DNA from 2 places in the Rummeliibacillus sp. SL167 genome. Region 2 is predicted to be linked to the other one. Evidence: riboswitches for the same ligand, from Rfam matches in the RefSeq annotation. Region 2 holds a riboswitch; the other holds the start of a gene.
The links. A riboswitch is a leader RNA that binds a small molecule or an ion and turns the genes downstream of it on or off. The one in region 2 is predicted to bind thiamine pyrophosphate.

Region 1: linked by a shared signal. The riboswitch ahead of FEZ13_RS10680 (TenA family protein) and the one ahead of tenA (thiaminase II) in region 2 are both predicted to bind thiamine pyrophosphate.

What each region holds. Positions count from the first base shown of each region.
Region 1 covers NZ_VCBM01000001.1:2,375,624-2,380,049, forward strand. The annotation lists gene FEZ13_RS10660 (HAD family hydrolase) at 1-1, opposite strand, end outside; gene thiE (thiamine phosphate synthase) at 1-630, opposite strand, end outside; gene thiD (bifunctional hydroxymethylpyrimidine kinase/phosphomethylpyrimidine kinase) at 633-1,445, opposite strand; gene FEZ13_RS10675 (thiamine diphosphokinase) at 1,442-2,083, opposite strand; gene FEZ13_RS10680 (TenA family protein) at 2,087-2,737, opposite strand; TPP riboswitch at 2,965-3,073, opposite strand; gene FEZ13_RS10685 (recombinase family protein) at 3,482-4,426, opposite strand, start outside.
Region 2 covers NZ_VCBM01000003.1:33,698-38,123, forward strand. The annotation lists gene thiD (bifunctional hydroxymethylpyrimidine kinase/phosphomethylpyrimidine kinase) at 1-545, opposite strand, end outside; gene thiM (hydroxyethylthiazole kinase) at 545-1,297, opposite strand; gene tenA (thiaminase II) at 1,284-1,967, opposite strand; TPP riboswitch at 2,033-2,131, opposite strand; partial or broken gene FEZ13_RS20160 (LysR family transcriptional regulator) at 2,274-2,438, opposite strand; gene FEZ13_RS13555 (GNAT family N-acetyltransferase) at 2,526-3,014, opposite strand; gene FEZ13_RS13560 (NADPH-dependent FMN reductase) at 3,231-3,773, opposite strand; gene FEZ13_RS13565 (polysaccharide deacetylase family protein) at 3,923-4,426, opposite strand, start outside.

The DNA of each region.
Region 1 (4,426 bases), on a different contig from region 2:
TAGGTTTGTCCCCTCCAGAAATATCCGCTTCAGCTCGGAGGCCGCCTGCCGTATATTTGGCTGTGCGATAATCGCAGACACAACGGCTAAACCGTCTATCCCCATATCATGAAACAGCCCAGCGTTTTCCTTGTTGATCCCGCCAATCGCCACGATAGGGAGAGCGACAGATTGCCGGATGTTTTGCAGCTCCTTTATTGATACGATAGCAGCATCTGTTTTCGTACCCGTGGGAAACATCGCGCCAACGCCCAAATAGTCAGCTCCATCCTTTTGTGCCTGTATTGCTTCTGAAACGGAAGATGCAGATACCCCCATGAGCATATCATCACCGATGATTTCCCTTACAATGGCGGCGGGAATGTCACTCTGACCGATATGTACGCCAGCCGCATGAACAGCTAAAGCAATATCTATTCGGTCATTGATAATAAGAGGAACGCCGAAACTATCCGTAACCGCTTTGATCTCTGTTGCCAGCTTAAAAAAGTCAAGGGATGAAATGTTCTTTTCTCGTAGTTGTACCATTGTGCAACCGCCTAAAATGGCTTGTTCAACCGCTTCGGATAATGTGTCGGTGGTCATAAGGCTACGGTCAGTTACGAGATATAACGAATAATCTCTTTCCATCGTTAGATATCCTCACTTTCTTTCAAGCCGTACTTATATAACTCATAAAAATGATGGGTAGGCCCGTTGCCTTTTCCGATGGCAAGGGAGTGTTCAATAGCCATTGTGACATATTTCTTTGCCGCCGCGACCGCCTCATTGATACGCAATCCTTTGGCAAGCTGTGCAGCAATCGCAGACGAAAATGTGCAGCCTGTGCCGTGTGTGTTCTTCGTGGCAATTCGGGCTGTTTCAAAGTGATAAATACTTTCCCCGTCAAAAAGAACGTCCAAAGCATTTCCAACCGCATGACCGCCCTTTACGACAACGGCCTTACAGCCCATGTCGTATATCTTTCGGGCAGCGGCCTCCATATCTGTAACAGAGGTGATTTTCATATCAGCGATTTTTTCTGCTTCGGGGATGTTCGGTGTAAGCACATCGGCAAGGGGAATAATAACATCAATCAAGGTCTGAACAGCCATAGGCTTCATTAAGGCGCAGCCGTTTTTGGCGTACATCACCGGGTCTATTACAACATTGTGAGGTTTGTACTCCCGCAGCTTTTCAGCAACCGCGCACATACATTGTGGCGTGGAGAGCATACCAATTTTAACGGCGTCAACCTCAATATCTTCAAATACGGCGTCGATCTGCTTTGAGATCATATCCGGCGTTATATCCTGAATGTCAATTACCCGGCTCGTATTTTCCGCAACTACAGAAACAATGACACTCATTCCATATACGCCATGAGCTGAAAATGTTTTTAGGTCGGCCTGAATACCTGCTCCGCCGCTGCAATCAGATCCCGCTATACTCAATACCTTTTTCATAGAATAAAAACCTCCGTTATTATTTTTGGGTAAACAACCAATAGTGTCCCGTTTGTTACAACAACTGAGCTTTCTCTGCCGATGAACTCATTACTGACCCCGATAGGGAAAGAGTTCGTCAATGTGGCATTATGAAGCTCATATTTTAAGCCTTTTATATAAACGCCCTCTGATTTTTCAGAATATGAAAATACCGACACAAAGCCAGAAGCCTGTGGATTAAAGAATAGAGTCTTGTTTGTAATAGCACTTATAATACAGTCCCTACCGAATAAAAATCCTTGCTTGCCGTTTTGGGACAGTTTAGCTAAAAGCTGGATATTTGCAATTGTGTGTTCCACGCGCCCGCCCATTCCACAATAGATATGAAAGACCTCATATCCTGCTTTGATGCCTTCTCGAACAGCCGCCAACATGTCGGTATCATCTTTTTCGGCATTCAGTTCTATAACATTTGGATGCTCCGGCTTGAAATGCAAAGTGTCGAAGTCGCCTATCACCAGATCGGCGGTCATGCCGCTTTGCTCTATGTAACGTAGGCCCGCATCAACGGCGATAATCATATCCGCCGGACAAGCGGTGAAGTCCAAGCCGTAATTTTCCCCAGCACCGACAACATAACAGATCTTTCTTTTCATGGCTTACTCCTTGTATGCCATTTCCCAGAAATCAAGTTCAAGTAAACTGGCCTGTTCAAATACATGCATCAATCGCTCCTGTTCCTTCGTCGGCATAGCCGAGCATTTGCTATCTGCGAATGCGCTCCAGAGCTTGCAGCTTTCAAAATATCCGTCATCGGCATAGTCCTGAATGAAATCCCAATACCTAGAATTTGCGGTTCCTGGCATAGCGGCGATCTTCCTGAATATGTAGCTGTAACTCAACATACAGGGAAGAACAGCCATAATCATTTCGCAAACGTTGCCACTTTCCGCAGCGTCAAGTAAAAAATCGATATATTTCTTATTTTCTGGCAAGGGAGCTATCAGCTCTATGTCGTCGTCGGTCATTCCGAATTGCTTTAAGTAGTTCAACCTCACCGCAGACTCGGTATCCGTTAGAAAACTTAAGACGGAATAAAATAACTGAATATCCTTGAGAACGGTGGAGTGATACATGGCATTCCCATAAACACGGGCATAGTGCTTTAGATAAATGCTGTCCTGTATCATGTAGTTCTTAAACTTCTCAAACGGCAATATGCCTGCTTGCAGTTCGGTGATAAAAGGTGTAGCAATGCATTTGTCCCAAATTGGCATGTTCCTTTTCAATACTTCGTCCATGAATGGCATTGATTATATCCTCCTGTTTATAAATAAAAATAGAGCCTCCAAATAAGATTGGAAGCTCTTTCAGCCGCAATACGGCATAAGAAATTGCTTCCCTATGCCGGTATTAACCGACAGGTCCAGAGGTCAGGTCTTAACCTTTTTCAACTTGTTCAGTTCCCTCGCAAATATAGTAATACAATATTTAGTTATAACAAAAGGACACCCCGTGTAGAAAGCGTCCTTCAAATACAAAAGTATCGATATACTCCCTACGCTGGTGTTAACCAACAGGTTCTAAGGGTCTAAGCAAACAGCTTACTCTCAGCCTGCTTAAAGCAAGCTCCCCTTTTTTTCTTTTTTAATTATATTACAACACGACAAAAAAAGCAACCTTTAATTTCTGCTCTTCTTTCGTATAGAACAGGATCATGAGATGAAATGAACTGGCCAATCTTTTTAATTTCCGTTTGTTGGAGAAAGCAAATGAGGTAGCAGAACTCAATAGCAGCCGCGTAAGATCTTCCAAAGCCATACTTTACCTACAATAACATCAGCATTATTGTGTTGAGGATTTTTACTGCACATTTCATATAATAAACGTTGGGGCCCGCCTTTGGTTGGATTGAAGAAATTAAGTTGTATATTTTAACATCCATATTTAACCACGCCGTTACAATTATACAGAAAAAAATGTTTTTTTATAAAACAAAATGCCGCCAATTAAGAAGGGTTTCCTCCTCAACTGGCAGCAATCATATTGAAATCCTATAGTTTCACTTCTATTTCCAGCCCCGACTTAAACTCAACCACTAACCTATCATCATATACAATCGCTTTTTCAACTAGTTTTCTGACCAGTTTATCATCAAACTCCGTAATATCACCGGTTTGCGTGTTAAGGAAGTCCGTCATTTCAGCAATCCGATCCCTCTTATCTTGGCGGAGAGCGTTTCTCGAAAGAGTTTCTTGCCTTAGATCACGTAGTCGGTAAATCTCGTTGACAATATTATCGTATGCTTCCTTTGAATTTGCCTTTTGGATCAACTCGGTTTGGAGTTCTTCCAGCCTTTTATCAATGTCTGCTGTAGTCTCATCCAAATCCACGCTTAATACGGTTTCAATATTCTTTTTCAGTATAGCCAGAAAAGAGTTTTTTCCGCTGACCGCTACATTGATGGCCTCTACAATTTTCTCTTTAAGCGTATCTTCAAGTATAGTGGAAGCGGTACAAAATAAACCGGTGTTTTCCAATCTGCTGACGCATCTCCATACGATTGATTTCTTTCCTCGGTTATTCCAATGAACCCTTCGAAATATTTCATGACAGTTGCCGCAGAAAACCATCTGTGATAAAGGATGCTTGTTGCTATAGTTTCTTTTCTTTCCATTCTTACTTATATGCACACATCTTCTTTTGACAAGCTGTTCCTGAACCTGCATAAAAATTTCACGCGGGATTATAGGCTCATGGCTGTTTTCTACATAGTATTGTGGAACAATACCATTATTGGGTACCCTTTTCTTTGATAAAAAATCTACCGTATAGGTTTTCTGTAATAGCGCATCACCGATATATTTTTCATTCCTCAAAATCTTATTGATGGTACTGGTATGCCATCTGGGATTGCCTGCACCCGTCAGAATTCCGTCAGCCTCCAAACCCCTAGCTATCTGTAGCATACTGGAACCTTCAAGATATTCTCTGTAAAT
Region 2 (4,426 bases):
ATAGCATTCTCATCTTTTAAATGTCCACCTTTTATCACCACGCAGTCAACACCCATATCTACAATAATTCCTGCCGCTTTTTCAATGTCTGTAGCTGTTTGGATCGTAACCCCACTGATTACTTCCGCCTCTGGAATATTGGGTGTTACTACAGTAGCAAGGGGCAATAAGGAGGTCTTTAAAGCTGTGACCGCTTCTGGCTGAAGAAGAGATGCACCCCCTTTTGCAATCATCACTGGATCAACAACGAGCTGAATATGTCGATCCTTTAAGCTTTGTGCAACAGCTTCAATGATTTCAGCAGAAAAAAGCATTCCTGTCTTGGCTGCTTTTACAGGTAAATCTTGCATCACCACTTCGATTTGCTGTTGTACGAATGCAGCCGTTGCAGGGAAAATACCTTCTACGCCCAAAGTATTTTGAGCAGTTAATGCCGTAATGGCAGATGTGCCGAAAACGCCTAACTCTTGAAACGTTTTCAAGTCAGCTTGAATGCCAGCTCCACCGCCACTATCTGAACCAGCTATCGTCATCACAATATTCATCATGATTCACCTCTTGAAATTTCATGCAATGCATCTAGTACTTCCACTTGGAAAGATCCCAATGAATTTGTTGCTGCGGCTGCACGTTCTGCAACAGTCTTATAATCCTGTAGAACATCCCGTAGAGTGGATAGTGAATCTCCTTCCACCGCTAACGCCGCACTACAAACTGCACTAAGTAAACAGCCTGTTCCTGTCACTTGAGTCATCAACTCATGTCCTCCTGCAACGCTGACAGTGTTCTCGCCATTCGTTAGTAGATCTGAAGGTCCTGTTACAATAACTAAACAATGATATTGCTGTGCTACTTGTTTTGCCACTTGCTCTACATCGATCTCTCCTTCCCCACTATCAACACCTTTCACTTGCCATTTAACACCTGCAATCGTTGCTAGTTCTCCTGCATTACAACGAATCAAATCAAATTTCACTGCTTCCAGCAATTCTTGAACGGCTTGTTTTCGAAATGATGTAGCACCTACACCCACGGGATCCAGTACAACAGGTATTTCTTTTTCATTTGCCTTACGACCTGCCAATATCATCGCTTCCTTCGTACGACTATTGATTGTTCCGATATTCAACAATAATGCAGAGGCATTCGATACCATTTCTTCGACTTCTGATGCTTCATCTGCCATGACAGGGGAAGCCCCGATCGCAAGAAGTCCATTAGCTGTGAAATTGGCAACGACATAATTGGTTATACAATGAACAAGAGGGCTTGTTTTTTGAATTTTAGATAAACTCATAATTGGCCACTTCACCTTTCCAATCTTCTAAATTCCAAGGCATTTCCCAGAACTTCCATTCATAGAAACAACTTTTTTTGAAATGAGACTTTAATACGGAAACTTTTTCTGGTTGTCCTTCTGCCAAACGATTCAGCAATGTTTTTTGGACCTCGATTTTTTCTTTATACGCAGGATCACTATACATAGCGATCCACTCCTCATAGAATTTAACGCTTGGTTTTTTATCTTTGTATTTTTCACCAATTTCTTGATATAGCCAAGGGCAGGGCAGCATAGCTGCAAACGCTTCAGCAACATCGCCATTATAAGCTGCATTGTACATATGACTCACATAATTATAGGCAGCTGGTGCAGGTTCAAATTCCTCCAATTCCTGCTCACTAACATTAAGCTCCTTAAAAACAGTTCGATGTAATGCTAGTTCTGCTTCGTTGATATGATGAGCTGTTTCTAGAAAATGGTTGATATCTTCATTTGTCGTTGCTTTTGATGCAGCAATAGCTAATACTTTCGTGTAATTTCTCAAATAATAAGCATCTTGCATAATATAAAATCTGAATTTCTCAATAGGCAATGTCCCTTCAACCAGGCCTTTTACAAATGGATGCTCAAAACTTCCTTTCCAATATAAATCGGTCTCTTTTCTTACCTCTTCACAAAATGTCATTCTAAGTCCTCCTTATAGTGGACGCAGACGCAAAAAAGTCTCTATGCTCATGAAGACATAGAGACTGAAAATGATTCGTTGCTCCCTACGCCAGTGTTAACTGTCAGGTTCTAAGGGTCAGGTTTTAACCTTCTCAACGCATATGCGTCCCCCCGCAAACATTTAAGTTATCTCTATCGTAGCATTTCTTATCCAAGTGCTCAAGGATAGATTTTCCCTTCTATATTCCACTTTGGAATCAATAAGCCTATCAACCATCATATCTGTTTGATCTATTTTTTTGTTATGCTCAACAAAAGGAGATGATTAGATGAGTGAATGGAATGCAACATCAAGTGCTTCGATGATTTTTTCTGCTTTATCGAAGAAATATGCTCCTGCTATATTTAATCGAACTTTCTTTCCACTTCTTTCAAATAATGATGTCTTTAGTTCTTTTTCTAAATGATGAATATGTTTGGTCACTGTTGATTGTGTTAAAAAACGCTTTTATGCTGTTTCTCCAAAGTTCTCTGTTTTCGCTGCAATCAAAAAGGTTCTAAGCCATTCTGTTTCCATTTATATTTCTCCTATCAAAATTTTCTGAAGCTTTATCTCATCTCTGATCGGGATGCCATCTTCACTAAAGTAAGGAATTTCCGGCTTGTACTGTCTAGCTTTTTCTACTGCGTTTGGATATAGCTCGGTTAAATAATAGCCACGCTTTTGGTAAAATTTTAAAGCATGTAGATGATCATTGGTTGTGATTAATGTCATGATCCTACAATCTTTTGTAAGTGCCAAATGCTCAACTTCCTGAACAAGCCTTGTGCCGATTCCTTTTCCTTCTTCTACACTATCTAATGAAATGATCTCGCATTCTTGATGTCGAATGATATATGTAATCAGCCCCATCACCTCTTGTTGATCGTTGAAACAGGCATAGCCTTCTAGCTGACTGCAATTATAAATACCAGTTGAAATCACCATCTCTGTACTTCCCCAATGCTGAACAAAAAAATGGATGATTTTATCTTTTGGAAGCGCTTGAAGTGATGCTATTTTCATGCAGACACACCTCCTGAATTAGAATTTTTCAAAATATTCCATGTCATTGTATCAAATTTATTCAACTAGCAGCTGTTTGGAAATAGGTTTTGAAATCTATTCTCTCTGAATATCTTGTGGCATCTCTTTCAATCGCTTGATTTATTCGCTCTCTGGAACTGTTTATTCGCTCTTTTCACCCACTTATTCGCCATCTTTATAAATCAATTTTTCACATTAAATATACAATTTCATCCATTCCATGAAGTTATCAATTACTGAATCTAAGAATTTCACTGTACCTTCGTCTGTTAGGTTACCTTCTGCATCGAATTTTGTATGGGCAGCGCCAACATATACTTCGTTGCCTTGTAGCACAGGTGAGCCGAGACCAATCGCAAACAAAATATCACGTAAATGTGCTTGTGCTTTAACTGTACCAAGATGACCCATTGATGCACCCATGATGAAGGAAGGTTTGCCAATCATGACTTTATCCACACGTGATAACCAATCGATAGCATTCCCAAGAACACCCGGTATGGATGCATTGTATTCTGGTGTGACCCAAAGTACCGCATCAGCCGCTTTTACTTTTGCTTTAAAATCAAGTACGACTTGCGGAGCATCATTTTCAATATCTTGGTTATACATAGGAATATCATTCAATTTTAAAATTTCTAACTCAAATTTATCAGCATAACGTTTTTGAATGAATTTTGCTAACATCATGTTATAAGATTCTTTACGAATACTTCCTACTATTGCTACTACTTTCACATGGATTCCTCCTAAATATTAATGTTAAACCAATTTCAATTACCACTTTACTATTGAATAAAAAGAGGCTCAAGAAAAATGCTTAGAATTCGAGATATTTCAAAAAAGAGTAAGAATGACCTTTTCGGTTATCCTTACTCTGTATAGCATCATTTACTGATTTCCTGATTTTTAGCAGCCATCAATTCTGAAACGGTTACGAACTTATAGCCTCTCTTCTTCAGCACAGGTAAAATTTGTTCGAGGGCCTTTATCGTTTGTGTACGATTTCCTCCCCCATCATGAAATAAAACGACATCTCCTGGTGATGCGCCATCTAATACTTTTTTAGAAATTTTCCGAACACCAGGACTTTTCCAATCTTGAGTATCAAGATGCCACGACCAAATAACCACCTTATATCCACTTTTTTTAGCAGTATTGATAATATCATCCGTATAAATACCACCCACAGGACGGAATAATGTAGGAGCATATCCTGTAATATTATAAATAATATCGTTCGTCTTTTTTAGCTCTTCCTTCAATTTTGATCCGCCTATTTTAAACGGATGAGAATACGTGTGATTGGCTAATTCATGTCCCTCATTAAATTGACGCTTCACAATCTCAGGATACTTTTCAGCACTTTTCCCTAACATAAAAAAAGTTGC